3 regions of the Neorhizobium sp. R1-B genome follow, and region 3 is predicted to be linked to each of the others. Evidence: riboswitches for the same ligand, from Rfam matches in the RefSeq annotation. Region 3 holds a riboswitch; each other region holds the start of a gene.
The links. A riboswitch is a leader RNA that binds a small molecule or an ion and turns the genes downstream of it on or off. The one in region 3 is predicted to bind thiamine pyrophosphate.
Positions count from the first base shown of each region.

Region 1 (10,508 bases), on a different contig from region 3:
CCTGCAGCCGGAAATGCGGGCATTATGCGACCCGTTTCCATTTTCCGGCGATAGTGACGTCTCCGCCAGATGTCTGGGCGGCCCGATTACCGACCTCAACGTCATGACGCTTCGCGGCCACGCATGGCATCACGTGCAGCGATGTGCCTTCGAGGGATCCCTTGTCTTCAATACCGCCAAGGCGCTTTTCGCGATTGTTTTCACGGGCACCTGCATGGTTCGGGCGGATGGAATCGAGCTTGCGGCAGAAGGACAAGACGTCCTTTGCTGGATAGCCCCGGATGTGCATGTCCATTTGACCGCCGAGCAGAGCAGCGTCGTTTATCTCATCGAGATGGAGCGCCTTTCGTGAGGGGAGGCCGGCAACCTTCCCGCCCAGGTCAGCTCGGCTGTTGTTCACTCGCCCACAGCGCGTGGAAGTGCTGAACAGGTCCGTGGCCGTTGCCGACACTCAGTGTGCCGGCTGCAGCTATGGCGCCTGCAAGATAGACCTTGGCGATCGCAACGGATTCGGCAAGCGGAGCGCCTTTGGCAAGCTCGGCGGCTATCGCACTGGACAAGGTGCAACCTGTGCCATGGGTGTTTTGCGTTGAGACCCGCGTACCCTCAAACCAGTGAAGACCGGTGGATTCCGCCAGGACGTCGGGGCTCTCTGCCCCTTCAAGATGGCCACCCTTGATCAGCGCCGCCTTCGGCCCCAGCCGGAGCAGTCTCTCGGCCTGCTCGGCCATCCCCGCGCGGTCTACCGCCATCGCTTCACCTAGAAGAGCAGCGGCTTCCGGCAGGTTGGGCGTGACCAGCGTGGACATGGGTATTAGCCGACGGATCAGGATCTCTATCGCATCGGAAGCCAGAAGTGACGCCCCCCCTTTGGCGACCATGACAGGATCGAGCACGATCGGCAGATTGTCATGATAGGGACGGAGGACATCCGCAACGACTTCGGCGATTTCGGCATTGGCAATCATGCCGATCTTGACCGCATCGACCCGGATGTCGGCAAAAATGGCGTGGATCTGCTCGGCCACGAAAGCGGGTGGTACGAGATGCACGCCTGTTACCCCGACCGTGTTTTGCGCCGTCAAGGCAGTAAGGACTGCCATTCCAAAGGTGCCCCGCGCCGAAAACGTCTTCAGGTCCGCCTGAATTCCCGCGCCGCCGGAGGGATCGGAGCCTGCGATGGATAAAACATTGCGGATCATAGGCGCGCCTTTCTGACCTCGTCAGTTATTCTTCGTGCGGCTTCCTTCGGGTCCGGCTGGCCGCAAATGGCGGAGACTACGGCGATCCCGTGGGCACCTGCCGCCAGCGCCTTGCCGGCGTGTTCCGCCCTGAGGCCGCCGATGGCGACCGCTGGCACCGATGCGGCCGCCACGATACGCGCCAATCCATCGAAGCCGATCGGCTGCTTGTGATCCGGTTTGGTGGGAGTGGCGAAGACCGGGCCTATTCCGACGTAGTCGACGAGAGATGGATCGACGCCCTGCGCAAGCTCCTCGGTTTCGACCGACACGCCGACGATCATACCCTCTCCGACGCGGCGGCGCGCCATCGATGCCCCCATGTCGCTCTGTCCCACATGCACTCCCTCGGCGCCGATGGCGATCGCGGCTTCGACATCGTCATTGACGATCAAAGGTATGCCGCTGCCTGCGAGTGCCGCTTTCAACGCCTGACCGGTCTCGATCATCCTTGCGGTGCTGGCGTTTTTGTCACGCAATTGAACCATGGTCGCACCACCTTCCACGGCGAGCCGAGCGGTCTGCGCCATGCCGAGGCCTTGGCATAACTCGGGATCGAGGACGAGATAGACGGATAGATCGAAGGCTTTCATGCTGCTACGACCTTCGCTTTGGCATCCAGCGTCTCTGGCGAAAGCGATGCCAACCGGTCAAGAAAAAGGGGAGAGAAAGAACCGGGGCCATTAGCAGTGAGTGCTGCTTCCTCCCCCGCGACCGCGAACATCGCGAGGGCGGCCACCGTCGCGTCGAACGGCCTATCCGGACGGACTGCGACAAAGGCACCAACCAGAGCGGTCAGAGAGCAACCAAGTGCCGTAACACGAGGCATAAGATCAGATCCGCCGAGGATATGGACGGAGCGAAAACCGTTGGTAACGAAGTCCATTTCGCCGGTAACGGCTACGACGCAGGCGTGATCACGAGCAAGCGCAACGGCGGCGTCTTCGGCCTTTTCGGTTTTGTCGCCGCTGTCGACGCCCTGACCGCGAGATTGCGCTCCTGTAAGTGCCATGATCTCCGAGGCGTTGCCGCGAATGACTGTGGGCTTCAGCGCCAGGAGTTCTGTAACGGCAGCGCTGCGGTAGGGGGTCGCGAAATGGGCGACTGGATCGAGGATCCAGGGCTTGCCCTCCTCGCTGGCAGCTTTTGCCGCTTCCTTCATGCCGGAAAGGAAGTAAGGCGAAAGCGTTCCGATGTTGATCGTCAACGCCGCAGCGATGCGAGCGAAATCTCCTGCTTCCTCCTTCGCATGCACCATGGCTGGCGAGGCGCCGGCGGCGAGCATCACATTGGCCGCAATGTTCATCGCCACGAAATTGGTGATGTTCTGCACAAGGGGGTTCTTTTGGCGCATTGCCGATAGAATCTGGCCTGGAGTGTCTGTCATCTGCGTCCTCGCCTTTTCAGGTGGAGGGGCGCAGGGCATTTCATCAGAAAAAGCCCAGGCGACTCCCTCCGCCAGCATGATCTGGTTCAGGTTCAAAGGGTACTTCTCAGCCCGGCAACCCGGACGCCCCTGTCTGAGGCAAGGACTAGCGCATATGCCGCCATGGGCGCCAGCGATTTTTGTCAAAAAAACTACTTGTAGCTCTAGTCGCTAGAGGTTGTAGTTATGGTACCCGATCCCAGGCGGAGAGAAAGATGACAGCAAAGAATCAGGCTCGTTACAAGATCGGCGGAATGGATTGCGCAAGTTGCGCGGCAAAGATCGACACAGCAGTTCGACGCATTCCCGGCGTCCAGGATGTTTCCGTTTCTGTTGCTGCAGGCACGATGATGGTCAGCCATGATGGAACGTGCGACCTGCCAGTGATCGAAACGAAGGTTACCGGGCTTGGTTACTCGCTGCGCGCTCTTGGGCAGAAGTCGCCTCGACCAGCAGAGCTGCCGGATCACGGCCTTGATCATGAAGGTCACGACCATGGTCTCCCCGAGACGAAAGATCTTGCAGGATTGCATGAGCACGATCGCATGGACGGATTGTGGTGGAAGAGCGCCAAAGGACGGCTGACGATACTGGCAGGTATTGCACTGGCAGCAGCTTATGGGGTCGGGCACCTGGTTCCGGCCTACGACACCTATATCTTCGTAGCCGCCATGCTCGTCGGCTTGGTGCCGATCGCCCGCCGCGCCGTCATGGCGGCCTTGGCGGGTACGCCGTTTTCGATCGAGATGCTGATGACCATCGCTGCCCTTGGTGCCGTGGTCATCGATGCGTCGGAGGAAGCGGCGGCGGTGGTCTTCCTATTCCTCGTCGGGGAGCTTCTGGAAGGTGTCGCCGCCGGCAAAGCGCGCCAGAGTATTCAAAGCCTGACGGCACTGGTGCCGAAGACCGCGCTGCTGGAAATAAACGGCAAGACACGAGAAGTACCGGCAGAAGATCTTGGGATCGGATCGATCATCCTGGTGCGGCCAGGCGACCGCATCTCTGCGGACGGCATCATTGTCGCCGGCGAAAGCGCAATCAATGAAGCGCCGGTGACGGGCGAGAGCATATCGGTCGTAAAGACTGTCGGCGATGCGGTTTTCGCCGGCACGGTGAATGGAGACGCGGCCCTGCGGGTGCAAGTGACAGCGGCTTCCGCCGACAATACCATCGCCCGGATTGTGCGCCTGGTCGAGGAAGCGCAGGAAAGCAAGGCACCGACCGAACGCTTCATCGACCGCTTTTCGCGCTATTATACGCCAGCCGTCGTGGTCGTCGCAGCGCTGGTCGCAGTGTTGCCGCCACTTATCACTGGTGAAGCCTGGGAAGGTTGGATCTACAAAGGGCTTGCCATTCTTCTGATCGGCTGCCCTTGTGCGTTGGTCATCTCAACGCCTGCTGCAATTGCTGCGTCACTGTCCTCCGGTGCCAGGCGCGGTCTGTTGATGAAAGGCGGTGCGGTCCTCGAAATGGTGGGCAAGGTCACAGCCATCGCGCTGGACAAAACCGGCACGTTGACCGCCGGTAAGCCTCGGGTAACCGATGTGATTGCCTTCGGGCGTAATGCCGATGAGGTGCTTCGCATCGCTGCCGCGCTCGAAACCGGGTCCAGTCATCCGCTGGCGATGGCCATTCTCGCCAAGGCTGCGGACGATGAAGTAGACATTCCTGCCGCGAGCGATGCGAGGGCGCTTGGCGGCGAGGGTATAACGGCGGTCGTCGAGGGCCAGGAGGCCTTCCTGGGTTCGCCGAAAGCAGCGGCCGATCGGGTTTCGCTGTCCATGGCGCATCGGCGGCAGATCGCCGGCCTTAATGATGAGGGTAAGACCGTATCCGTGTTGATCGCGGCCGGCGTGCTGGCCGGCGCGATCGCCATGCGCGACGAACCGCGGCCCGACGCGAAAGAGGGCTTGAAAGCGCTGACGAATGCCGGCGTCCGGACGGTCATGTTGACAGGCGATAACGCCCGTACCGCGAGCGCGATCGGCAAGGATCTCGGCCTCGAGGTGCATGCCGAGCTGATGCCTGAGGACAAGCAGCGGATCATTGCGGAATTGAAACGCAAGGGTTTTACAGTTGGCAAGGTGGGTGATGGTATCAACGATGCGCCGGCCTTGGCGGCGGCGGACGTCGGCATCGCCATGGGCGGGGGCACGGATGTGGCGCTCGAAACGGCCGACGCCGCGGTACTTCACGGCCGTGTACGCGACATTGCCGACATGATCGAGTTGTCGAAGCGCACGATGCGCAACATCCACCAGAACATTGCCATTGCTCTCGGCCTGAAGGCCGTCTTCCTTGTAACCACGGTTCTCGGTGTGACCGGGCTCTGGCCGGCAATTCTGGCGGATACCGGTGCCACTGTGCTTGTCACGCTCAATGCGCTGCGTCTGCTACGCGGTCGGTGAAAGGATGGCAAATGCCTCATAGGGTTTGAGTTCCACAACCGGACCAAGGTTGTCGATGGGGTGGTAATTTGTGATCAGGCATCGGCCGGTGGTCTTCAATTCATCCGGTATGGTCAAAGATACTTCCCGTGCGGTGAAGTTGGCGATGACGACCAGCCGCTCATGGTCGAGGCTGCGGGAATAGACAAAAACGTCCGGATGCTGATCCAGCCAGGACTGATAAAGCCCATAGACGATAACCGGATGTGCTTTCCTTAGGGCGATCAGCTGCCGGTAGTGGTTCCAGACCGAACGTTCGTCGGTCATGGCAGTTTCTGCATTGATCGTTGTATAATTGGGGTTGACCTCTATCCACGGCACGCCGGAGGAAAAGCCGCCATGGGGCGCAGCGCTCCATTGCATCGGCGTACGCGCATTGTCACGTGCGTTGTCATTGGCGCCTGTGATGAATTCCTCCGGCGACAGCCCGGCCTCGATGTGCAGGCGGTGCATGTTGAGGGTCTCGATATCCCGATATTGATCTATCTTGGTAAAGGGGACGTTGGTCATCCCGATTTCTTCGCCCTGATAGATGAAGGGTGTGCCCTTCAAGAGATGCAGCACGGTCGCCAGCATCTTGGCGGATTCGGACGGATAGCCGCGGGAGTCGCCATATTTGGAGACGGCGCGGGGCAGGTCGTGGTTTCCCCAGAAAAGGGAGTTCCATCCGTCTTCCGACAACGCATATTGCCATTTGCTGAGCACCGACTTCAGCTTCACGAGATCGAAGGGCTTGGAGCGCCACTTGCCGTAGACTTCGTCCCATTGCTGCGTGACATGCTCGAACTGGAAGACCATCGAAAGTTCGTTGCGATCGCGCCCGGTATAGAGCAAGGCCGAACCCGGCGTCGCGCTCCAGGCTTCGCCGACGGTAAGAATGTTGCGGCCACCGAAGGTTTCGCGGTTCATTTCCTGCAGATAGTCGTGCAGATGCGGCCCGTCCTTCACCAGTTCCTGGTCGACCTGCTTGCCGATATAGTCGATGACGTCCATGCGAAAGCCGGCAATGCCACGTTCGAGCCACCAGTTCATCATGTCGTAGATTTCTCGCCGGACCTTCGGGTTTTCCCAGTTGAGATCCGGCTGGCGACGGGAGAAGAGGTGGAGGTAATATTCCCCGGTTTGAGGATCGAGCGTCCAGGCCGGTCCGCCAAAGGAAGACATGAGGCCATTCGGAGGGGCGCCGTCGGGACCGGGTTTTCGCCAAATATAGAAGTCGCGATAGGGATTGCTGGGGGACTTGCGGGCTTCGAGAAACCAGGGATGTTCGTCGGACGTGTGGTTGACGACCAGATCCAGGACGATCCCGATACCGCGTTTCCTGGCCTCGGCTATCAGGCGATCGAAATCCGCCAGGGTGCCGAACTCGGGAGCAATGTCTCGGTAATCGGAAATATCATAGCCGTTGTCGTCCATTGGCGACTTGTAGATCGGTGAAAGCCAGATGACGTCGATGCCGAGATTTTTTAGATAATCCAGCTTTGAGGTAATGCCCGGTAGATCGCCGATACCGTCTCCGTTGCTGTCGGCGAAGCTTCGCGGATAAATCTGATATACGGTGGCCGTGTGCCACCATTTGCGCTCCATAGGAGGCGATGTCGGTTGCTCGGCCATAGCCGCGGGCTGATGTGGGACCTGGTTCATATCGTCGTCTCTCCCTGCCTGCTCAAATCGCTCACTGGCGCAACGTCGCAAGCTCACCCGTGTTCCCCCAAAATTGGAACAGGCTGGCGGCTCGGGGGTTAGTCCAAGAGGTAACAAGTTAGAGGAGCACCCGATGAACAGTAGACTTCCACCCGTCCCGGAAGACAACCGCAGCCCGAAGGGTACCGGCGAACCTGCGACCTCGGGAACCGGCGATGAACGCACGACCAATCCGGGCACAGCGAATTTCGAAAAGCAGGGGCAGCAGGGTAACACCAAGGTCAACACGACCCACCAGGGCTACCAGCAGGATCGATAAGGAGACTTGCGATGTCGACATCCGATAAGACCCCTGCCAGCATCCGTCAGGGTGGTCCCGGTGCTTCCCACGAAAATGCAAAGGCGCCGCTTGAAGTTAAAAAACCGCCTGCGGACGATGATCGTCGTTCCAAGAGCCGTGTTTCCGGCGGTGGCGGTGAGCGAGACAGCCATCACACCCACGATTCCGAAAAGAAGGGCGGCGGAACGCGACCCGCCCATTGAGCCGGGACAAACCGATCTGAAGGAACCCTTTTCGCTGCCGCGAGAAGGGTTCTTGCGTCGCTGTCTGATTTCGACTGGGCGTAAGAGCATTTAATGCCCCGTAAGCGCTCAGTGTTCGGCCTGGTTTCGCCTGCCTGTTAAAACGATAGGAGCCTCTTTCAGCATTCGGTAAGCCGAAGGCGCTAAATTAGCGTCACTAGAATTATGGCCGGCTACTTTGGAGGCTTGATTGGCGGGCAGTTCCCATTTGAGAGAAACCGACGAGCAGCTGCAGGATATGGATATTTTGCAGGCTCTGTTCGAAGGAGCCCATCAGCCGATTCTCATCAAAGATGACCAATCGCGCTTCTTGTATCTCAATAAAAAAGCCTGCGACATGATCGGCATGAAGCCGGAGCATCTCTTAGGCCGCACGGGGCATGAATTTCTGCAAAAATCGGATGCCGACCGAATACGGGCAATAGACGTTGAGGTGATGGCGACCGGCCAGGAAAGCCTGCTCGAAGAAGAAGTAACCGGTCGAGGCGGCGTCACTCGAATCCTGGTAACCCATAAACGTCGAGCACTCCTTCCTATTGGCGGGACGACAAAACCCGTGTTGATCGCGGTTATCTCCGACATCACCAAATTGCGCCGCGCCGAACAGGTTTTACGTGCGAGCGAAGAGCATTATCGTTCTTTTGTGGAGCTCCACCCACAGACCCCGTGGGTGGCGGACGCCTCGGGAGATGTGATCGAGGTCGGACCGAGTTGGCAGCATGCATCCGGGCTCGATTTACACGAAGCTCTCGGACGGGGTTGGGAAAAAACGATCCATCCGCAGGATCTTCCGCACGTCATCGAGCAATGGCAGGCAGCGGTGGAAAACGCCGCCCGCTTCGACATGGTCTATCGCATCGGGCCTGTAAAGGGTCGGTATCGCTGGTTTCGCAACCGCGCGGCACCCCGCCTGAACGAGGCTGGCGAGGTATGCAGGTGGTATGGTCTGCTGGAAGACGTTCATGACCGCCAGCTCGCCCTTAAAGCCTTACAATCAAGCGAGCAGAGGCTGCGCGAGCACCGCGATCGGCTGGAAAAAACCGTCGAGGAAAGGACTGTCGAAGTCCAGTTGAAGAATGTCGAACTGGACCGCCTTCTACAGCAGGAGAGGGCGATCAACGCCCTTCAGCGACGGTTCGTGGCGATGATTTCTCATGAGTTTCGCACGCCGCTTGCCGTTATCGACGGAGCAGCGCAGCGGCTGACCCGCACGAAGGGTGCCGTGACGCCGCAATTCCTTTCCGACAAGTGCGTGCAGATCAAGGGCGCGGTCGTGCGTATGGTCGAGCTGATGGAGAGTATTTTGGCCGCCGGCCGAATAGCCACCGGCACGATCGCAATCGATAAAAGGCCCTGCTCTCTTTCCGCAGTGATTGAGGAATGTATCGCGCACCGGTTGGAGATCAGCAAGGATCATAACATTCGCGCAGATCTCGCCGACCTGCCCGCCTTCCAGATGGTGGATGGTGTCGCGCTCGGTCGGGTCTTCACGAATTTGCTCTCCAACGCAGTGAAATATTCGCCCAACTCTCCCGAAATCGATGTGAGAGGTTGGCAGCAGGGGCAGCGCGTCCTGGTCACCATCAAGGACACCGGTATCGGAATAGATTCGGACGACGTGCCGAAGCTGTTCGAGCCCTATTTCCGGGCGCGCAGTGCAACCGGCATCGCCGGGACGGGGATTGGCCTCAATATTGTGAAGGAAATCATCGAGCTTCACGGCGGTTCGATCTCCGTCGAAAGCGAGCTTGGCCAAGGTACGACCTTTATTCTGGACCTGCCATTTGAAGAGGTCCTTGAGGCAAAGACAGCTTAGGAATGGAACAATGACCACGATCTTATGCATAGACGACGAGCATGATATCCGTCAGCTCCTGGTCGAGGAGATGGAGGATGCCGGTTTCTCGACCCTTCAGGCCGCCAATGGTCAGGAGGGGCTGGATCTTCTGGTCTCCAAATGGCCGGATCTCGTGATCTGCGATATCTCCATGCCGGTCATGAGCGGCCACGAACTTCTGGCCGAGATTCAGGTCAATTATCCTGACTTCGCCGACACCCCCTTCATCATGTTGACGGCTCTGACGGATCGGGAAAATGTTCTCTCGGGACTGCGGGGGGGCGCCGAAGCCTATCTGACGAAGCCGATCGATTTTGATCTGCTGATGGCGAAGGTGACGGGTTGCCTCACGCGAATCGAGAATAACCGAAAGGCCGGCCGGGGCTTTTAGGCCTTGGAGATGTCGAGCGGCGGCGAGGGTAGAAACTCGTCATGGCCGCCGCTGCGATTTTGCTCACGTGTCAGGTGCTTATCAGCCACAGATAGGCGGCAGCAGTCCAGGAGAACCCGAGGCCGCCGCAGCCTTCTCCTGTTACCGGGTCGAAATATTCAGCAAATCCTTCGGATTCGATCGCGGCGATAGTCGACCTTCGCAGGTCCTCGGCCGCGTCCGTATAACGGTTTCGCTTCAGCCCGTCGATCAGCAGCCAATTGATGATTGCCCAGGCCGGGCCACGCCAGTAGCGCTTCGGCTCCCAGCCCACGATGCCCGGTCTGGTGGTCGGAAAGGCGACCTTGAGACCTTCGGACCAGGCGCTCATCTCATTGACCAGAGCATCGGCAACCGGAGCTTCGAGGTCAAGCGCGAGCAGAGGAATAAACCCGGCTTGCGTAGCCGCTTCGATATCCTCGCCCGAGATGAGGTCGCGTGAGACGAAGCGGGAAAGCTTCGGCCGCCACTGGCGGATCAATGCTCTGCGGGTACGATCGTTGAGCGCGGCGATCGCATCCGCTTCCGCACTCCTGCCAAACAAGCGTGCAAGGTATTCGAGGTCCTCCCCCGCCTTCAAGAGGATCGCCGTGGTCTGGATTTCGGCGACCTTGAACGGCGCCTTCTGCCACTGCTTTGCTGGATTCCAGCGGCAGGCGGCATAGGTGTCGACGAGATGGATGAAGCGACTATAGTCCTCGTCACGCGGGCGCATTTCGGCATTCACGTGACCGGTGTCCCTGCGTACCACGGGTGTGTCAGTCGTGGTCGGCACGCGGGCGAGCGCGATGTCCCAGGCGGGAGAATTGTCGCTCCCGCTCTCCCAGGGGTGAAGCAACGCAACGAGGCCAGTGCCCTCCGGATCCCGCGCCGAATACCACCAGCGGTGCCATTTCAGCGC
Region 1 covers NZ_SOEM01000006.1:257,185-267,692, forward strand. The annotation lists gene EDE05_RS11775 (HutD family protein) at 1-352, shown strand, start outside; gene thiD (bifunctional hydroxymethylpyrimidine kinase/phosphomethylpyrimidine kinase) at 381-1,202, opposite strand; gene thiE (thiamine phosphate synthase) at 1,199-1,834, opposite strand; gene thiM (hydroxyethylthiazole kinase) at 1,831-2,628, opposite strand; TPP riboswitch at 2,675-2,769, opposite strand; gene EDE05_RS11795 (heavy metal translocating P-type ATPase) at 2,883-5,075, shown strand; gene EDE05_RS11800 (alpha-glucosidase) at 5,061-6,758, opposite strand; gene EDE05_RS11805 (hypothetical protein) at 6,892-7,077, shown strand; gene EDE05_RS11810 (hypothetical protein) at 7,089-7,301, shown strand; gene EDE05_RS11815 (PAS domain-containing sensor histidine kinase) at 7,531-9,156, shown strand; gene EDE05_RS11820 (response regulator) at 9,167-9,568, shown strand; gene EDE05_RS11825 (neutral trehalase) at 9,639-10,508, opposite strand, start outside.
Region 1: linked by a shared signal. The riboswitch ahead of thiM (hydroxyethylthiazole kinase) and the one ahead of thiC (phosphomethylpyrimidine synthase ThiC) in region 3 are both predicted to bind thiamine pyrophosphate.

Region 2 (10,508 bases), on a different contig from region 3:
CGGCCCGTCGAAACCGATCGCAAGGCCGGCGTAGACAAGCGCCATGCCGAGATACATGGGATTGCGGGTCCACCGATAAGGACCGTTCGTGGCGATGAGGGTCGTTGGCTGCGACGGCGGAATGTTGGTGCCCAGCCGCCGGAACAGCCCCGCCGCCGCAAGCATGATCGCCGCGCCGGCAACGAACAGCGGCGCGCCCGTCGCGACCAGCAACCGCCAGTCGATGCCGAACGAGCGCAGGGGGACGAACCGCTCCACCGCCAGCCCCAACAGCAGCGCTCCCAGATAGACGAAGGGCGGAGGGAAGCGGACACCCGCGCTGTCCGGTTCGACGGCCATGTTCATCTCCAATCTGTGCTCTCAAACCAGCATCGATTGTTGGGCGAAGATACCCGCCATCGCGCCTTGCCATGTTGCCGTGGTGACCGAGGGCAAGACGGGGTTGGTGAGGTCGCCGGCAGCGTAGATGCCCGGCATGCTGGTTTCGCGGCGCTCGTCGACCTTGAGCACGACGCCGAGGGGTGTGTCGGCCGTGGCGAGACCCAGTGATTCATGCAGGCTCGCGGACGGCTTGTTGCGCGGATGCGCGAACAGGATGTCGACCGCAACGTTTGGCCCGGTATCGAGCTTGATCGTGGCGTTGTGGCTCCCGTGACGGGCGACGCCGGTGATCCGGCCATCGACGACAGGTACGTTGCGGCCCGCCAAATCGGCCCGGATATCGGATGAAATCTCGTGACCATCGGCGAAGACCGTCAGCCTGTCAGTCCAATCGCGAAATAGCCTGACCTGGTTCATTGACTGCGGACCGGACCAGACGAGGCCCCAATGCTGGCCGGCGACTTCGAAGCCGTCGCAATAGGGGCATGGAATGATGGATGTGCCCCAGCTCTCGGCATAGCCCGGAACATCAGGCATCTGGTCAACGACGCCATAGCTCAGGATCAGGCGGCGCGCCCCAAGGCTTTCGCCATCGCCAGTGAGGACGGAGAAGTTGTCGATGGTGCCGGAAATGCTGTCGGCACGGGCATTGACCAGCCGGATCGCGGGATAACGCGCCAGCTGTTGCCGCGCCTCGGCCAGGATGTCCAGCGGTGGCTTGTGATCGTGGCCGAGCATACCGTGCGAGCGGCCCGCGAAGCGATTACGCGGCAGGCCGGTATCAAGAACGGTGACCTTACGGCGGGCACGGCCGAGCTGCAGGGCGGCGGCGAGACCGGCAAAGCTGCCGCCGATGATGATGACGTCATCCATGGTAGTGGGCTCCGTATTGTGGGTAGAGGATGTTGGGTTCGAACCCGCGATGGCTTGGGCGTGCGGAAGGCCGATGGTGGACAGCGCGGCCAGCTTTAGCAGTGTTCGTCGTTGCATGGCGCCCTCGTGTTTTTCGATTCATTCATTGGCTTGCATATTTCTGAAACTAAGTGGTATCGTAATTCGAGAATAAAGATACTGTCAAGGACTGGAATTGAAATGACCGAAAATAGTCGAGGCCGGCGCGGCCGGCCCGCTAACGAGGCGCTTGGTCAAACCATAGTCGACGCCGCGAGCGAACTTTTTGCGGAATTGGGTTTTCAAGCGACGACATTGGACAAGGTCGCTCAGCGGGCGAAGATATCCAAACTCAGCATCTACAGGCACTTCGAGAGCAAAGAGGCCCTGTTTGGCGCGGCGTTTGCGGCCCGGTGCCATCAGTTAATCCCGCAGGTCCTTTTTGAAGGCGTCGACGGTTCGGCCGAAGATCAGCTCATGGCGGTGGGATCGTCCCTGCTTCGCACGCTGTTGCGCCCGGACGTCCGCAATGTCGAAGCCATGGTCATGGCCGACACGACGAATCAAAAGTCGTTGGGTAAGCTGCATTACGACGCCGGCCCCGCCCATATCATCGCCCAAATCGAGGTTCTGTTGCGTCAATTGCACGACAAGGCGGTTCTAAACGTGCCCGATCCTCTCCGGTCCGCCCGCTTGTTCGCTGCGCTTTTCAAAGGGTCCGATCTCCTGATTATTGCACGCTTCGATCAGGGGCGAGCAGAGGACGACAAGGAGATCGAATCCTACTGCCGATCGGCCGTCGCCATGTTCATGGCCGCGCACGGCGGCAATGCGATCGGCGGAGTAACCGCTGCGACCCATTCGAGGCCTTAGTGCCGGCTTGGCAGACCGTCAGCTTTCGGGAAGCTGCAACGGTGGTCTGAACGGCGGAAATAAAGGCGCTATTCAGACTGTCAGCTTGGCGCATTGCCAGTAGGAAAAGCGGACATGTTGCTTATCGCAGTTAACGGTGGGCTTGAGCCCCTTGAGGTCATCGGCTGCCGAAGAAACGCGTTTAAAATCCAGCTTGTGAGACAAAGTCGGGGTTGACACTGCGAGAATGCTTGCCAGGGGGTGGGTGAATTTCCAGGTGAGGTTTTAGGTGGTAACTGTCCGTACCCCTCAAAAAGCGTGCTTGCTTGCGATTTTCGCTCTATCATCGTCTACACCGAGGGGTGCCCTGCCAAAGGGCTGAGATACTGCTGGCCAACGCAGCGCAGTGACCCTTTGAACCTGATCCGGATCATGCCGGCGAAGGGACGGGTCCGACACCTATCCTCAGCCGGCCTCTTAGACGAGGCCGTAATGACACTGACGAAACCAAAGCTCGGAACGAATACCCCTAGAGGCAGCACGATCAAGATCTTGCCCTCACCCTCGATTTCTCCGCGGCGGAGCGGCTTGGAGAGGGCTGAGACATGATGCGCTCCCCTCCAAGGTTCTCGACAATCATCCTATTGTGCGCTCTTTCGGTCATACCGCTGAACGTGTTCCTGCCTTCGCTGGCGAATATCGCCGGGGATTTTCATATAAGCTATGCTTTCGCTAGCTTGTCGTTGGCAGGCTATGCGGTGGTCGCCGTTGCGGTGGAAATGGTCATGGGTCCGCTGTCGGATCGGTTCGGACGGCGACCGATCATTCTGGCGAACCTTGCTGCTTTCACGCTTGGATCAATCGGCTGTGCCCTATCGCCTGATATTTGGATATTCCTCGCCTTCCGTATGCTTCAGGCTACAATTACCTCCTGCTACCCGGTCGCTATGGCGGTCATCAGGGATACCGTCGGAAAGGAGCGGACGGCGAGCAGGATCGGCTATACGGCAATGATCTGGGCGATCGCGCCGATGTTCGCCCCGGCATTCGGCGGGGCTTTAGATCAGGCCCTTGGCTGGCGGGCGATTTTCTGGTGTCTCGCCCTCGCCGGGGCAGTGATGTTCCTCTTGTGCTGGTTCGGTCTGAGCGAAACCAACAAAGCGCGCTCGGACACGATTGCTCAGCAGTTCCGAACCTATCCGGCCTTGTTCCGCGCGCCGCGCTTCTGGGCCTACGGATTGTGCATGTCGTTCTCGGTTGGAGCGTTCTATGCCTTCCTTGCCGGCGCTCCATTGGCGGCAACATCGGCATATGACCTACAGGCCGGAACGCTCGGTATCTTCATGGGCGTCACAACCCTGGGCTATATCTTCGGCAGCTTCCTGTCGGGGCGATATGCCGGGCGCGTGCCGTTGACCACCATGATGATTATGGGGCGCGTCGTAGCGTGCGCGTGCCCTATAATCGGCTTGGCCCTGTTTCTGGCAGGCTTCAGGAATGCCATTGCGCTATTCGGCCCCTGCATCCTGATCGGCATCGGCAACGGCCTGACCATGCCGAGTGCCAATGCCGGGATGCTCTCGGTGCGTCCGGATCTCGCCGGAAGCGCCGCCGGATTGGCCGGTGCCATGACGGTTGGCGGCGGTGCGGCCCTTTCATCGATCACGGGGGCGATGCTGACAGAAAACGACGCGACCTATGGGCTCTTCTGCATCATTCTTCTTTCGACGACGATTGGGCTGCTGGCTGCGACATTCGCCGCACTTACCGATAAACACGATTCCACGATAACAGCGGTGAAGTCATCCCATGCTGCCAGCCAATCCGAACGAGGATGAAGATGTCTAGTTCACAACGCATTCTTGCAGCCAGTGCGGTCGTTCGCGACGAAAGACGGCGCATTATTTCTCGTCCAGCGCCGATCCACTAGACAAGGCGTGCTGGATGCTACCGGGCGGCCGCACCGATCTCGGCACACGCGACGTGACGACGCCGTGAGCGATGTCCGCTTCCAGGAAGCGCGCGAGACGGCATCTACCGCCGAGGTGAAGGCGCGTTGCCGCCCGGCGGCATTGGCGATCGGTCGGTGGTACCGCAGGCGACCAGAGCGGCAGCCATCCGTGACCAGTTCCTCGTGTTAAAGGAGGAAGAACTCGACGTATCAGGTCAGGGATCATCTCGCAGTCACTGGTCTTAATGCCACCCATGGGCTTCTACTCCTGTCGCGATTCCGCCTGGGGTACAGCGCTTGCGACAATACTGGCGTCGAGCGATTCATAGCTCGCGAGGTCAATCAGGTCGTATAGTTCGGCCCGTGTCTGCATCCTGGCCACCAAATCTGTCGTGGCGCCATGCTGGGCAAGCTCCCCGTAGAGGTCCTGCTGCGCCCTGTTGGCGACCCGAAGTGACGATACCGGCCAGATCACCATCTTGTAGCCGAGGTCCTGGAGCGCGCCGGCCGTCATGGGAGGAGAGCGACCGAACTCCGTCATGTTAGCCAGGAGAGGGACGCCTCCCATGGCGGCTGCGAACTCGGCGAACATGGCTTCGGTGATCAGAGCCTCCGGGAAGATGGCATCCGCGCCAGCCTTGACGTACAGACGGGCGCGGTCGATTGCCCGTTCTATCCCTTCGTCTGCGACAGCGTCCGTACGTGCCACGATGACAAGAGAACGACGAGCCCTCGCTGCGGCGGCAACCTTGGCTGCCATGTCTTCGGGGGTCGCGAGCTTCTTGTCGTTCAGGTGACCGCACTTCTTCGGCAGCACCTGATCCTCAATCTGGATCGCGGCAGCACCGACTTCTTCAAGACGCCGTACCGTGTTCATGACATTCAAGACTTCGCCAAAGCCCGTGTCTCCATCGACCAGCAATGGAAGACCCGAGGCCCCAACGATCTGCCGGGTGAAGAACAAGACGTCTTCGAGCGTCAGGATTCCGAGATCGGGCAGCCCCATCGAAGCGCTCATCGCTGCCCCGGACAGGTACAGCGCCTCGAAGCCCGCGGCCTTGGCCTGGAGCGCTGCAAGGCCGTTATGCGCCCCCGGCATCCTGACGATCTCCGGCTTGCGCAAGAGAAGGCGAAGCCTGTCACCCGCCGGATTTTCGTCATTTGGGTTAGGAAGAAGATAATTCATTGCGGTCAATCCACCTGCAGTGCTGTCTTGTGCCTCCACTTCGCGAAGCGCGGAAGAAGGAGGGGGATAATGAGGACGGCGGCAGCCATGATCCACAGCGTAATCGAGATCGGGCTCGACCATAGGATGGCCACATCTCCGGCAGAGAGCGATAGCGCTCGCCTCAGGCTCTGCTCCAGTATCTTACCGAGCACGAGGCCGAGGATGAGCGGTGCCATGGGCACGCCGAGACGGCGCAGGAGGTAACCGCCGACACCAAGGCCGACCATGAGGACGAGATCGAATGTCGTCGATTTGCCCGAGTAGACCCCGATCGCGCTCACGACGACAATGAACGGCACCAGGACCCAGGCCGGGACGGACAGCATCCTGGCGAACACGCCGACAAGCGGGATATTGATCGCCAAAAGGATGAAGTTGCCAATGAACAGCGAGGCGATGAGACCCCAGACCAGATCAGGCTGCGAGCGGAAGAGCGCGGGACCGGGTGTCAGGTTGTAGAGCGTCAGGACGCCCAGCATGATCGCCGTGGTCCCGGAGCTTGGAATGCCCAGCGTCAGCATCGGGATGAAGTTGGAGTTGGAAGCGCTGTTGTTTGCCGCCTCGACCGAAGCGAGCCCGCGCACATCTCCCTCTCCGAAACGGCTCCCTTCCGGATCGCTCTTTTCGACAACACGTTTCTCGGTGGTGTAGGCGAGCGCAGAAGCCACGGTCCCACCCGCGCCCGGAAGAATGCCGACGAAGAACCCGATGAGCGAGCCACGCAGCGTCGCCATGTTCGTGAAGCGCATCTCCTGACGGTTGAATAGCGAGCGCCCGAACTGCTCGATGCGGACGGCTGCTCCACCATGCTTGGCGTCCAGCATGATCAGCAACTCGCTGATCGCGAAGAGGCCGATCACGACAGTGGCGAACTGAACGCCGTCCACCAGGTTCGGCGAGCCAAACGTGTAGCGGTAGACACCCGAGTTCGCATCGATGCCGATCGTGGAGATCGCGAGCCCGAGCCCGATCGCGAGCATCGCCTTCACGGGCTGGTCCGTGAGAAGGCCCGTAAGACACGCGAAGGCGAAGACCATGAGCGCGACATACTCCACGGGTCCGAATGCCAAGGCCCATTTCGCCAAAACCGGGGCCGCAAGGACAATCCCCAAGGTCGCAATGGCCGACCCGACGAACGAGGTCCAGGCGGACAGGGACAGGGCAATCCCTGCTTTCCCTTGGCGTGCGAGCGGATAGCCTTCCAGAGCGGTCATCACTGCAGACGCTTCGCCCGGCACGTTCAGCAGGATGGCGCTGATGCGACCGCCGTATTCGGAGCCGATATAGATGGCCGCCATCAGGATCAGCGAGCCTTCCGGCGGCAGTCCCAGCGCGAACACGACTGGAACCAGCATGGCAACGGCGTTGATGGGCCCAAGACCCGGTAAGACACCGACCATCGTCCCGACGACGGCTCCAAGCGCAGCCAGGAGCAGGTTTGTCGGAGCAAGAGCGACTCCGAATCCGTGTAACAGGTAGTTGAACGAATCCATCAGACGATCCCTCCGAATGGACCCACCGGAAGAACGACCTCCAGAACTCGGTCGAAGAGCAGGTAGGAAGAGACCGCGAGCACGACACCCGTTACCGCACCCTGCCACCACTTAGCGCCGAAGATCATCGCGATCGGGACCATGAAGATTGTCGTCGCGATTACGAAGCCGAGCGGCTGGAAGAGCAGCGCATAGCCAACGAGACAGCCACATAAAGCTGCGAGCGCTCCGATAGGCCCCGCTGGTTCGCAGGACGGTTCTCCGGGCCTCAGCACCAAGATGACGCCGCACAGCGCGATCATGCCTGCAGCTATGAGCGGAAACGCTCGGGGCCCAACAGGTTCGTAGGCGAAGGGTGCTTGAAGCGCGTATCCGAACACGAGCATCATTGCTGCGACCGCGATTGCGGTCGCTCCCAGGAGGCGGTCGGTTTTCATGATGCGAGGCCTTATTTGGTCGTGGCGAGACCGAAGTCAGCGGCGAGCTTCTTGTATGACGCCACCTGTTTTTCCACGAACGCCTTCGTCTCCTCGCCCGTCATGGGAAGCGGGAAGAGGTTGCGCTTCTGAAGTTCCGCGGCGTAGTCGGGAGACTGCATCGTCTTGGCGAAAGCATCAGCCCACCACTTATAGTCCGCGTCGCTGACTTCAGGTCCGACATAGAACCCGCGGACGATGGGCCACTTGATGTCAAATCCCTGTTCGGTGGCCGTCGGCACCTGGGACAGCTTGCCTGGGAGCCTCTGCTCCGAGAAGATCGCAAGAAGCCTCAGCGGCGCGCCACCATCGATTGCTGCCTGGCTGTCACCCACGTCGTTCATGCAGACATGGACGTGTCCGCCCTGAAGTGCGGTTGCGCAATCCCCGCCGCCCTCGAACGCCACAAAGCGCATGGCTTTGTAGTCGATGCCTGCGGCACGCGCAGCCATCGCGGCCTTCATCCAGTCCTGGCTGCCTATCGTGCCACCGGCTCCGATGATGACAGACTTCGGGTCTTTTTTGATGGCAGCCATCAGGTCCGTCAGCGACTTGTATTCGCTGCTGTCCTGGACGACGACAGCGCCGTAGTCGGTGCCGACGCTGGCGACCCAGCGAACGTCTTTTTCAGAATATGCCCCGAACTTGCCCTGGGCGAGGTTCAGGAGCGATCCGGCGGAGAATGCCACGACGACATTTGGTTCGTCACGGCGCTGTCCGACGATCGCGTTGTAGGCAACCGCGCCAATGCCGCCCGGCATGTACGAGACGCGCATCGGGGACTTGATCGCGCCCGACTGCTGAAGCGTCGCCTGGGCGAGCTTGCAGGTGATGTCGAAACCTCCGCCCGGCTGCGCTGGTGCGATGCATTCTGGGTTCTTCGGCTCTGCTTGCGCGAAAGTCGGAGCAACGGAAACGGCTGTGATAGAAATGGCGGCGGCGAGCGCGGCGCGAGATGCAATTGTCATAGATGATCCTCCAGATGACGAACGCAGACCTCCTATCTGCGAAGCTCGCCATATATCCGCCTCAAGCTTTCAACTGGCTTTCAGTTGCCAAAGGCAGGCGGAGCGAGACGACAAGGCCTCTGCGGTCCGACCTGTTCCTCACCTGCATCGACCCGCCGCTGGCGCGGGCGACGGTTAGCGCGATCGCCAGCCCGAGACCGCTCCCGCTCGTAGCCTTTTGACCGCTGCGAAAGCGCATACCGGCGTAGGCAAGTTCCTCCTCTTCCATTCCCGGACCTTCGTCCATTACCTCCACGACAGCCGCGGCGTCTTCTCGCCAAAGCGTCACCGTCACGAGGCTGGTTTCAGGGGCGTATTTGATCGAGTTGTCCAGGATGTTCATCATCGCCTCCTGAAGGAAGCCCTCGTTGGCGCGGACGATCAGCCTCTGACCGGAAGACTCGACGATGCAGTCCATTTGGCGACTACGTATACGCGGCCACAGCATGCGGACGACTTCTGCGACCGACTCGGCGACGTCGATAGAAGCTTGGGGGTATGTCTCCGTGCCTTGTGACGTCCGCGCCTTGGCAAGCGCAAGAAGCTGGTTTGTCGTGCGGATTGAGCGATCCAGCACGAGTTTGGACGACTGCAGCGCAGTACGGACCTCATCGGGGTTCGACTGGTGCAGCGCGTAGTCGATCTGGGTGCGTAGGATCGTCATCGGCGTCCTGAGTTGATGTGAAGCGTCATCAAGAAATCGCCGCTGTTGTTGGGCTTGCTCTACGTTTCTGGCCATCAAACGGTTCATCGCCTCGACTGCCGGCCGAACCTCCTTGGGCAGATCAGCGACCTCAAGAGGTTTCAACTCGTCAGGCTCCCGAGCGTCGATGGCTTCCCGCAGCCTGTTCAGTGGCTTCAGCGCCATGTAGACGCCGACGCCTATTAACGTACCAAGGACCGCAACAACGAGGACGTCGCGCAGGATGGCGCGCATCATCAACTCGTTCTGGAAGGTGGTGCGCGACAGCTTCGTCTCGGCGACCTGGATCGTGATCTGAGTCCCCTCAGGTCTAGCAGGATCGAGCGGACGAGAGAGCGCTCCAACCCGGATGACTTCGCCAAAGTAGTCGCCGTCATGGAAACGGAGCTGACCCGGTTCAAGGTTCGGCGTCTCCGGTAAAAGCACGTCCCCGATCTGCACCAGCCCATCGCTCGTGGAGACGTTGAAGTAGACCTTGCCCTGTGCCGTGAGCTGGAAGAACTCGAAGAGGTTATAGGGAAGCTCAACCCCGACCCCACCGCTTTCCGTGGAGATGTTGGCGTCGATCGCCCTAACGGCTCCGGCGAGAGACCGGTCGTAGGCGCTGTCGGCCATCTCCTGGACGGTCGTCGCGCTGAACCAGAGCGTCGACGCCATCGCAAGGACGATTGCCGGAACAATCCACACCCCAAGGGTGACCGCTAGAGGACGTCCGGGGTTAGAGGTGCTCGTGGCGCTCATGTCGCGCCCGCTTCAAGCACGTAGCCAAGGCCACGAAGCGTCCTGATTTGGACGGAGTGAGAGAGCTTTTTCCTAAGACGGTGAGCGATGACCTCGATTGCCTCGAGGTGGATGTCGGCGTCGTAGGAGAACATCCTGTCGACGATCTTCTGCTTCGACATCGGCTCTCCCGCGTGCTGTACGAGGATGCGCAGGAGCGAGTGCTCGCGAGGCGAAAGGTCCAGCGGCTCGCCGTTCAACGTAAAGCGCTGCTCGGCGGAATAGTAGGTCAGCTCACCACAGGAGAACGTTCCTGCATTTCGCCCATGGACCCGACGCACCAGCGCCACTAGCCTTGCCTCCAACTCCTCAATCGCGAACGGCTTGGCCAGGAAGTCGTCCGCACCTTCATGCAGCGTCCCAATCCTTTCAGGTAAAGTGTCGCGAGCAGTCAGGACGAGTGCAGGTGTCGTGTCTCCGCGGCTGCGCATGGCCGAAAGGACTGCGCGTCCGTCCATCTTCGGCAGCCCGAGGTCCAGGATGACCGCGTCGAATTCCTCTTGCCGTAATCGTTGATCCGCCAGTGCGCCGTCATCAGCCCATTCGATCATGAAGGCATATCGTTGCTTCAGGGCCTTGATCAGCCACTGCGCGAGCTCTGCGTCGTCTTCGACCAAAAGAAGTTTCAAGCGTCTGGTCCCGGTTTATCACTAATCATCTGTAGCCTGAAAACACGTTTGCTGAAAAATGGAAACCGGAACACCACGAGGAGAGTAAGGTGGCATGACCGCAATTGGCGCACCGGG
Region 2 covers NZ_SOEM01000006.1:15,527-26,034, forward strand. The annotation lists gene EDE05_RS10615 (isoprenylcysteine carboxylmethyltransferase family protein) at 1-339, opposite strand, end outside; gene EDE05_RS10620 (NAD(P)/FAD-dependent oxidoreductase) at 361-1,254, opposite strand; gene EDE05_RS10625 (TetR/AcrR family transcriptional regulator) at 1,474-2,145, shown strand; TPP riboswitch at 2,473-2,588, shown strand; gene EDE05_RS10630 (multidrug effflux MFS transporter) at 2,730-3,962, shown strand; gene prpB (methylisocitrate lyase) at 4,338-5,261, opposite strand; gene EDE05_RS10640 (tripartite tricarboxylate transporter permease) at 5,267-6,796, opposite strand; gene EDE05_RS10645 (tripartite tricarboxylate transporter TctB family protein) at 6,796-7,233, opposite strand; gene EDE05_RS10650 (tripartite tricarboxylate transporter substrate-binding protein) at 7,245-8,240, opposite strand; gene EDE05_RS10655 (sensor histidine kinase) at 8,302-9,723, opposite strand; gene EDE05_RS10660 (response regulator) at 9,720-10,391, opposite strand.
Region 2: linked by a shared signal. The riboswitch ahead of EDE05_RS10630 (multidrug effflux MFS transporter) and the one ahead of thiC (phosphomethylpyrimidine synthase ThiC) in region 3 are both predicted to bind thiamine pyrophosphate.

Region 3 (10,508 bases):
GATAGTTGAAGCTCATGCAGGCGGTCGGCTTGGCAACCGAGGTGATCGGAATCAGGAGCTCGAACTTGAGGTTCTGGTCGCGCTGGTTGTTGACCAGCATCTTGCCGGCGCGGCCGAAGAAGGGGTCGTTGGCGATGTCGATCGTCACCTCGAGGCCGACCGACTTCATCATCTCGACGCCGCGATCCATCCAGCGCTGGCGGAAATCGGTGACGTGTTGTTCCGTGCCCATGCAGACATATTCACGCATGCGGAACAGCTGCTGGCGGGCCGGGTCCTTGGAGGGCTCGTGGCGGAAGCAGTAGCTCTGCAGATCATAGAGAGCGCCGGACTTCGGCAGGTTGCCGCGCCGGGCAACGGTCGGGTAGAGCGGATAGCAGGCGGCCGGCGTCAGCACGATATCGGTCGCTTCCTGACCCTTCGTCCAGTCTTCCTCGCCCACTTCCATGCATTTCAACAGGCTCATGTGGTCGAGCTCGTTGCCGCAGAAGGAATGCACGGTGCCGGCGAGCTGCGGAAAGCTCTTCATGTAGCCGCTCTGCTCGAAGAAGGCGCGGTTCATGCCGGGCGGAAAGCGCATGGCTTCCGCGCCGTCGGCCCCGCCTATCCTGTCGATCAGCCGCTCGAAGGCCGTAATCACATCTTCGAACCGGCCGCTGCGGCCATAAAGCCCGTCGACGCCGGTGTCGATCAGAAGGCCTGCGTCGAACAGGCGGTCGAGAAAGGAAACTTGCATATCCATGGCTTCACCTCATTCAATTCATTTGACGGGCAATCATTGACGGGTGGGCGTCAGCCGAGAAGGCTGGTGTCCGGTTTCTGTACGAGCAGCATGGTCGACGTGTTGCCCAGAATGCGGTCGTTGGAAATCATCAGCTGGGCCGAATGGGCATCGCGCAGATGCCGGCCGAGGCTATAAGGCGTGCCGTTCTTGTAACCCATGATGCCGCAGATGATCATCGCCTGGTTGATGATGGTCAGGATCGTCTCCGACGAGGCGAGCTTGACGTTGTTCATGGCGATCGAAAACGCCATCGAGGAAAGCTGGTCCGGCTCAGCCTTGGCGTCCTCGTAGGCCTTCAGGCCCGAAAGAATGTTCGACTTCAGGAGCTGCAGCAGGTTGGATGTTTCCGCGAGTCTCAACGCGCCGGGCGGCGTGGTGCCATTCGCCTTGCGAGCGGCGGCGCGCACGAAGGCCTGCGCACGCAATACCGCATCGGCTGCGATGCCATACCATACCGCGCTCCAGAGGAGGTGCGACGAGGCAAGCATGCTCTGCGCCGCGATTTCGGCAAACGGTTTCGGGAAGATCTGCGTGACCGGCGCCTCGCCTTTGAAGATAAAGCCGTCAGAGCAGGTGCCCCGCATGCCGAGCGTATCCCAGTCCACCGTCTTTTCCAGCGTATACTGGTTCTTCCTGAAAACGGTCATGACCTGGTCGCCCGGAGCCGCGTCGGCGTGGGCGCGGGAGGTCACCATGATGACATCCGCATGAACGCCGTAAGAAATGACGGTCGCGTCCTTCGTCAGGCGGCAGATGTTTCCGTCGATCTCGATGGCGCAGATGGAATTGCGCAGATTGCCACCGATGCCGCCTTCCGTTGTCGCGGAGGCGACAAGAAGCTGACGGGCGCAAAGCTCGCGCATGAAATCCCTATGCCACTCGCTGTCGCCGCCGTGCTCGACCAGGCTTGACACCTTGATCTGGTGCATGGCGAAGACCATGGCGCTTGCCGCGCATGCCTGTCCCAGGATGGAGCAGACCTCCGCGATCTCCTGTGTCGAAGCCCCCTCGCCGCCAAGCGATATGGGGACCTGAATGCCGAGCAGGCGTTCGGCCCTCATGGCATCGACCGCTTCCTGCGGAAAACGGGCTTCCCGGTCGACGCGGTCGGCATTTTCGGCCGCGACCTCCGCCACTCGGCGGGCACGTGCGCCGAGCGTCATGTCGGCGGCAAAGGCTGGGAGGCTCATCACGCAGCCTCACGGGCTTTCACGATCTGGGCGACCGTCTGCTCGATTGCCGAGATGCTGGCAAAGGACTTGCGATTCAGGAGGCTGTCGGGAAACTCGATGTCGAAAGCCTCTTCGATGGCCAGCATCAGCTGCACGGAGGCAAAGGAGGAAAGCCCGGCCGCATAAAGATCGGCCGCATCTTCAAGTTCGGTCACTGCAACCGGAAGCCCGCCGACCCGTGCCAGCAGTTCGCGAATAGTCTCGTTCATCTCGACATCTCCAATGACTGGAATTTGCGTTCATCGCCGGGAACACTGTCTACGTCGGAAAGCATAAAATTCCGGTAAGAAACGTCGTGAAGTTAGGGCTGCGGGATTCGCTAAAATCCGAGATATCCGCATGGCCAGCTTTGGCTTGACACGGGCGCTCGGCAGGTTTTTGATGCTCGCATTCACCAGGGGGGTCCCGGCAAGGGGCTGAGATACTGCTGGTCGGACGGCTTTGCCGCCGAGGCGCAGTGACCCGTTGAACCTGATCCAGTTCATACTGGCGTAGGGACGGTGCGAGCGCTCACGGCTTTCAGGCGGGATTCCCGTCCATCGGCTCAGGCGTTTTTCCATCATTCCAACACTGGAACTGGGTCTCCAAACGGCAAACCTTGGAGCCTCACCCATGAATATCGCCACACCAAAGCTTACGCCTGTCGTCACGACCGGTCCGCTTCCCGCCTCCACCAAAGTTTTCAAATCCGGTGTCGTCCACGCGGATATCCGGGTGCCGATGCGTGAGATCGCGCTGCATCCGACCTCCGGCGAGCCGCCGGTCACCGTCTACGATTCCTCCGGCCCCTACACCGATCCGGCCCATGCGGTCTCGATCGAAGCCGGCCTGCCGCGGCTGCGCGAAAGCTGGATCAGGGCGCGCGGCGATGTCGAATCCTATGAAGGCCGCGTCGTGAAACCGGAGGACAACGGGTTTGTCACCGGCGATCGCCTGACGCCGGAATTCCCGGTCCGCAACACGCCCCTGAAGGCGAAAGACGGCAGGGCCGTTACCCAGCTTGCCTATGCGCGCGCCGGCATCGTCACGGCGGAAATGGAGTTCATCGCCATCCGCGAAAATCTCGGCCGGCAGGCGGCCAAGGAAGCTCTCATCCGTGACGGCGAGAGCTTCGGAGCGCATATTCCGGATTTCGTGACCCCTGAATTCGTTCGCCGCGAAGTCGCGGAAGGACGGGCGATAATCCCCTCCAACATCAACCACCCCGAAAGCGAGCCGATGATCATCGGCCGGAATTTCCTGGTGAAGATCAACGCCAATATCGGTAACTCCGCCGTCACTTCCTCCATGGCGGAGGAGGTCGAAAAGATGGTCTGGTCGATCCGCTGGGGTGCGGATACGGTCATGGACCTGTCCACCGGCCGGAACATCCACAATATCCGCGAATGGATCATTCGCAATTCGCCGGTGCCGATCGGCACGGTGCCGCTCTACCAGGCGCTCGAAAAGGTGAACGGCATCGCCGAAGACCTGACCTGGGAGGTCTATCGCGACACGTTGATCGAGCAGGCTGAACAGGGCGTCGATTATTTCACCATCCACGCGGGCGTCAGGCTTCCCTACATCCCGCTCACCGTCAATCGCGTCACCGGCATCGTCTCGCGCGGCGGCTCGATCATGGCAAAGTGGTGTCTGCATCACCACAAGGAGAGCTTCCTCTACGAGCATTTCGAGGAAATCTGCGATATCTGCCGGGCCTATGACGTGTCCTTCTCGCTCGGCGATGGCCTGCGTCCCGGCTCGATCGCTGATGCCAACGACGCGGCGCAGTTTGCGGAGCTGGAGACGCTCGGCGAACTCACCAAGATCGCCTGGGCGAAGGATTGCCAGGTGATGATCGAAGGCCCCGGTCATGTGCCGATGCACAAGATCAAGGAAAACATGGACAAGCAGCTCAAGGTTTGCGGCGAGGCGCCGTTCTACACGCTCGGGCCGCTGACGACCGATATCGCTCCCGGCTACGACCACATCACCTCAGGGATCGGGGCAGCGATGATCGGCTGGTTCGGCACGGCGATGCTCTGCTACGTGACGCCGAAGGAACATCTCGGCCTGCCGGACCGCAACGACGTCAAGGTCGGCGTCATCACCTACAAGATCGCCGCGCATGCGGCCGATCTCGCCAAGGGCCATCCGGCAGCCCGGGTTCGCGACGACGCGCTTTCCCGCGCCCGTTTCGAGTTCCGGTGGGAGGACCAGTTCAACCTGTCGCTCGATCCGGAAACGGCGCGCTCCTTCCATGACGAGACCTTGCCGAAGGAAGCGCACAAGGTGGCGCATTTCTGCTCCATGTGCGGCCCGAAGTTCTGCTCGATGCGGATTTCGCATGATATCCGGGCTGAGGCGCAGAAGGAGGGACTGGAAGCCATGGCCGCCAAATACCGCGACGGCGGCGATCTCTACATGCCGGTGGGGAAGGAGTGAGCATGATCCCATGCCCTTCGACGTTGGGCCAGTTCACGTCGAGGCCGGTTCACCCTCCTCTGCCCTGCCGGGCATCTCCCCCTCAAGGGGGAGATCGAAGGAGGCATGCTCAGCGATCCCTTTCCAATCGTGAAGGGCAGGAAGCCGGCGGGGAGCAGAATTCAGCAATCTTGCGGCAATCTCAAGGCTTTGACTGGGTTAGGGCCTCGCTTCCAGCCGATCTCCCCCCTTGAGGGGGAGATGTCCGGCAGGACAGAGGGGGTATGGCGGGGCACGCCCCACAATGCTGCCTTTCCATGTTTGTCCCGGGGACAATTCATCGCCGCCGCTCAGCATCTCCAATGACTTGACCGCGTCATCATCCCCACCCTCCGCATCCATGCCTACAATCCTCCCGCTTCCGTCGCCGGAGTGTTTCGCGAGACGTTCGCGGGCAGGCGGGAGCCGGCGCTTCCATTGGACCCGTAACGTGCGGGAAAGGTGGAAGAGGTGAAAGCCATGGAGGAGAGCGGGCCATCAACCCGATCGCTTCCTATCAAGCCTCCCCCGGGCAGCCATGTCCGGTTCGGTATAGCCGTGCAAGTGGCAAGGTTTCCCGAAAGGAGACCGCAAATGAAGCCACGCAGCGAGGCGAGATGATCACCTGTAGGGGCAGGACACCCCGAAAGAACGCCGAAGGCCACGCGAATGCGGAGCCACACATACAAAATCAAATGAGGTTCCGCATTCGTGTGGGCTCTCCAAAACACGGGCAGGAGCTGTCGCGTGAAGGCGAGCGCGCGTCACTTCGGAGGATATCTGTGCTCCTCGCCGCGGAAATCGCTGACCGAATAGCAGCCGCCTTCCGTGCGTACCGCACTTTTGCCGATCATCGCCTTGCCATGACCGCCCGGAATATCCAGGACATAGGTCGGCTGGCACAGCCCGGAAACATTTCCGCGCAGCGCCGCAACGATCTTCTGCCCATCGGCGATATCCAGCCGGAAATGGCTGGTGCCGGGCGCAAGATCCGGATGATGCAGATAATAGGGTTTGACCCGGGTTTCGACAAAAGCCTTCATCAGGTCGCCGAGCACGACCGGATCATCGTTGATGCCCTTGAGCAGCACCGTCTGGCTGACCATGGGAATGCCTGCATCGATCAACCGCGCGCACGCGGCGCGGGCGGTATCGCTCAGTTCGCGGGGATGGTTGGCGTGAAGCGCCACATAGATCACCTTGCCGCTTTCCTTCAGGGCGGCGATCATCGCCTCGTCCACGCGGTCCGGCTCGACCACCGGAACCCGCGTATGGAAGCGGACGATCTTCACATGCGGGATATCAGCAAGCCCCTGCATGATTACCGAAAGCCGCCGCGGCGAAAGGACCAGCGGATCTCCGCCGGTGAGAATCACTTCCCAGATCTCGGAATGTGCGCGGATATAGGCGAGCGCCGCCGACAGCTCTGCTGGCGCCAGCGTGCCGTCGCCCTGCGGACCGACCATTTCGCGGCGAAAACAGAAGCGGCAATAGACCGGGCAGATATGCACGGCCTTCAACAGCACGCGGTCCGGATAACGATGGACGATGCCCTTTACCGGACTGTGCGCCTGATCGCCGATGGGGTCGGCGCGTTCTTCCGGCGTCGCCAGCAACTCGGCCGGATCGGGCACGAATTGCCGGGCGACAGGATCCTGCCGGTCGGTACGGTCGATGAGCGAAACCACGGTCGGCGTCAGGGCTATGGCGTAACGGTCCGCGACGGCGCGAATGGCTGGGAGTTTTCCCGGTTCGATCAGTCCGGCGGATGCCAGCTCATCGGTAGTCTTCAATGAACGCGTCGCGGTCATCCAAACACCTCCGCGACCGGCGCCCACATGACCTGCTCAATGCGCGTGGCACCCGTGGCCAGCATGGCGAGCCGGTCGAAGCCGAGCGCCGCGCCGCTTGCCGCCGGCATGATCGAAAGCGCGTCGAGAAAATCCTCGTCGAGCGGGTAGCGCTCCCCGTAGATGCGGGCTTTTTCCGCCATCTCGTGTTCGAAGCGGCGGCGCTGCTCGCCGGCGTCCGTCAATTCCCCGAAAGCATTCGCCAGTTCGACCCCGCAGGCGTAAAGCTCGAACCGTTCAGCCACACGCGGATCACGCGCCGAAGGCCTTGCCAGCGCTGCCTCGGAAACCGGGTATTCGCAGAGAATGGTTGCCCGGCCTTGCCCGAGATTGGGCTCGATCTTCTCCACGAGCACCTTGCTGAAAAGATCGGCCCAGGTATCGTCCTCCGAGAACCGTATGCCGGCTTGTTTCAGACCCGTTGCAAGAAGATCGCGGTTCGTGTCGCCGCTCGCCGCAACGGATGCAAGCAAATCGGTGCTGGCAAAGCGGTGGAAGGCTTCGGCGAGCGTCAGGCGTTCCGGCTCCGCAAAGGGATCAATTTCCATCTGACGGAAAACAAAACGCTTGGTCTTCGCGGTCTCGGCCGCCAGTGCCAGCATATGCGCACAGTCGTCCATGAGCTGCTCGTAGCTTTCGCCGACGCGATACCACTCGAGCATGGTGAATTCGGGATGATGCAGCGGTCCGCGCTCCCGGTTGCGATAGACATGCGCAAAGGTGAAGATACGGCGCTCACCGGCAGCCAGCAGCTTCTTTGCCGCAAATTCGGGGGAGGTGTGCAGGTAGAGAGGTGCCCTCTTGCCATCAATCGCGATGGCCTCCGTCGCGAAAGCATGCAAATGGGTCTCGTTACCAGGAGAGACCTGCAAAGCGGCCGTGTCCACCTCGACGAAGTCGCGCTTGCCGAAGAAGCCGCGCAAGGCGGTCTGCACCGCGTTGCGGCCCATGAGGAAGGGCCGGCGGTCCTTGTGGCTTTCCGGCGTCCACCAGGGCGTCCGGGATGTGGCAGGTCTGGGCGCGTTCATTTATGGCTTTCTTTGCCGGTTCTCCGCGGCGAGGCTTCCACTTTGCGCTATTTTAGGGTAGTTCCCGCGCGGAAAACAGACGATCCGTCCTTCAGGCCGGTTATCGCCCGGTCCTCTACGACGCATTTCCGGCAGTGACAAGCCGCCAGGCTATATAAGGATTATCATGGTCAAGATCATCGCTTCTTCGGTCCGCAAGGGCAACGTCCTCGAAGTCGACGGCAAACTCTATGTCGTTCTCACCGCCGAGAACTTCCACCCCGGCAAAGGCACGCCGGTCACCCAGGTCAATATGCGCCGTATCGTCGATGGCGTTAAGGTATCGGAGCGCTGGCGGACCACCGAGCAGGTGGAGCGCGCCTTTGTCGAGGACGTGAATTTCCAGTATCTCTACGAAGACGGCGAAGGCTTCCACTTCATGAACCCGGAGACCTACGACCAGGTGGTGGTCGACGTCGAGACGATGGGCGACCAGAAGGCCTATCTCCAGGAAGGCATGACCTGCATTCTTTCCATGCATGAGGGCGTTGCGCTGGCTCTTCAGCTACCGCGCCACGTCACGCTAGAGATCGTCGAAACGGAACCGGTCGTGAAGGGCCAGACGGCCTCCTCTTCTTACAAGCCGGCGATCCTCTCGAACGGGGTTCGGACAATGGTTCCGCCACATATCGACGCCGGCACCCGGGTCGTCATCGCCACGGAAGACAATTCCTACGTCGAGCGTGCCAAGAACTGATCGTCCCCGGCCTGTCGGTCCATGATAAAAAACCTCCGAAGCCAGGGCTTCGGAGGTTTTTCTTTGTCAGGTTGTCGAGTGAGCTTATTTGGTTACGACGACAGAGGCCACCTTGGTGTCGGCCGCGCCAAAGGCGTAACCGCCGCCGATCGCGACGTTGAGCGCGACGTAGTCCTGCGCCACTTGCTGCACGGCCTGGGCAAGGTTTGCCTGGGCGGTCGAAACCTGACGCTGTGCGTCGAGAACGTCGAGCAGCGACGAAGCGCCGTCGCGGTAGCTTGCGGTCGCAAGCTGCAGCGCCTCCTGATAGGACTTCACCGTCGCCTGCAGGGCATCCACGGTGCGGCGATCGCGGGCAACGGCGGCGAGCGCGTTTTCCACCTCCTCGACGGCGTCCAGAACGCTCTGCTTCCAGTTGAGATAGGCCTCGCGTGCGGTCGATTCCGCGAGCTTCACGTTGCCCTTGAGGCGTCCGCCGTCAAAGATCGGCAGGCTGAGTTGCGGCCCGAAGGACCACGTCAGCGAGCGGGTGTCCAAGGCGCCGGCAATGGCATTGTAACGCGGCGAAATGGAACCGCCGAGCGTGATCGCCGGATAAAGCTGCGCTTCGGCAACGCCGATTTCCGCCACTGCGGATGCCAACTGACGCTCCGTCGCACGAATATCCGGGCGATTGCGGATCAGGTCGGCCGGAATGCCAGCCTTAACGTTGAACCGGGGAACCGGCTGACGAGCGCCTCTCTGCAGCTCCGGCACCAGCGACGAAGCCGGCTGGCCGAGAAGGGTCGCAATGCGATGGGCTGCGGTGCGGAACTGGGTCTCGAGGCCCGGAATTTCGGCCAGGGTGGAGTTCACAAGGCCTTCCGATTGAACGACGTCCAGACGGGAAGCGGCGCCCGCTTCCAGCTGAAGCTTCGTGAGGTCCAGCGTTTCGCGCCGCGAGCCCAGGTTCTGCCGGGCGATCGCGATCCGCTCCTGGTAATAACGAACGTCGATATAGGCCGCTGCGACCTGCGACAGGTAAGTGAGGCGCGCCACGTCCGCAGCGGCATAGGATGCGTCAAGGCTGGCGAGGGCGCTTTCCTTGGATCGGCGATAAAGGCCGAACAGGTCGAGGAACCAGGAGGCATCGGCGCTGCCGCCGCTGACCGTGGTTCTGGCGAACGAGGTTGTTTCGGCCTTGGTGTGCACGCCAGTCGTGGTGCTGGAGGCTGAGAGATCCAACGAGGGAAGGCTGCCTGCGCCGGCAATGGTGACATTCGCCTGTGCGGCGTTGATGCGTTCAAGCGCCTGCAGAATGTCGAGGTTCTGGTTGAGACCCTGCTGGACATAACCGTTCAGACGGCTGTCGTTGAAGGCCTTCCACCAAGCGACTTGAGAGACATCCCCGTTACTGGTTGCCTTGGCTTCGGCGAACTTACCCGGCAGGGCAATCTCCGGCGCGGTGTGGTCGGGACCGACAACGCAGCCCGAGAGCAACAGCAGAGTGAGAGGAGCAACAATACGAATGGATAACATTTTTCTGTCCCAGTGCCCTACAACGGCGAAAGTCGACTTTTTAAGCCGCTTCCGATTTATCCGCCAGAAACGAATCCCATCATTCCTGGCGGCATTACACGTCGAATATGTTAACGAACGTAATCTCTATCCTACCTTTTTTCACGGTTTGATAACCGTCTAACGGCAACAAAGAAGGACGGAACGAAGAAAATTCCGAGGAGTGTTGCAGAAAGCATACCACCCAGCACCCCGATACCGATCGCATTCTGGGCTGCAGAACCCGCTCCAGTGGCGATTGCAAGCGGCACGACGCCAAGGATAAAAGCGAGTGAGGTCATGACGATCGGCCTCAGGCGCAGCCTTGCCGCTTCGAGCGTGGCATCCAGGAGGCTCATGCCGCCTCCTTGCCGTTCCTTGGCAAATTCCACGATCAGGATGGCGTTCTTTGCCGCCAGGCCGATGGTGGTCAGGAGACCGACCTTGAAATAGACGTCGTTGGACTGGCCAAAGACATAGGCGGCCGTCAGAGCCCCGAGGACGCCGACCGGAACCGCCAGAATGACCGAGAACGGCACCGACCAGCTCTCATAAAGGGCTGCAAGGCAGAGGAAAACGATCAATACGGAGAGCGCGTAAAGCATCGGCGCTTGCGAACCCGAAAGCCTTTCCTGATAGGAGATGCCCTGCCAGGCCACCGTGTAGCCGCCCGACAGTTCCGCCGTTAACCGTTCTATTTCGTCCATCGCCTGACCGGTGCTGACACCCGGGCCAGCCGCACCATCGAGCGAAATGGCGCTCGTGCCGTTGAAGCGGGCCAGTTGCGGCGAACCGGTGACCCATTCGACGGTGCTGAACGACGAGAAGGGAACCATCTCGCCTGCATTGTTGCGTGCGTACCAGTGCTTCAGGTCGTCCGGCTGCATGCGGTAGGGCGAG
Region 3 covers NZ_SOEM01000010.1:183,523-194,030, forward strand. The annotation lists gene EDE05_RS15915 (amino acid--[acyl-carrier-protein] ligase) at 1-742, opposite strand, end outside; gene EDE05_RS15920 (acyl-CoA dehydrogenase family protein) at 793-1,974, opposite strand; gene EDE05_RS15925 (acyl carrier protein) at 1,974-2,225, opposite strand; TPP riboswitch at 2,403-2,532, shown strand; gene thiC (phosphomethylpyrimidine synthase ThiC) at 2,629-4,440, shown strand; gene EDE05_RS15940 (lysine-2,3-aminomutase-like protein) at 5,223-6,269, opposite strand; gene epmA (EF-P lysine aminoacylase EpmA) at 6,266-7,336, opposite strand; gene efp (elongation factor P) at 7,503-8,072, shown strand; gene EDE05_RS15955 (efflux transporter outer membrane subunit) at 8,157-9,590, opposite strand; gene EDE05_RS15960 (efflux RND transporter permease subunit) at 9,722-10,508, opposite strand, start outside.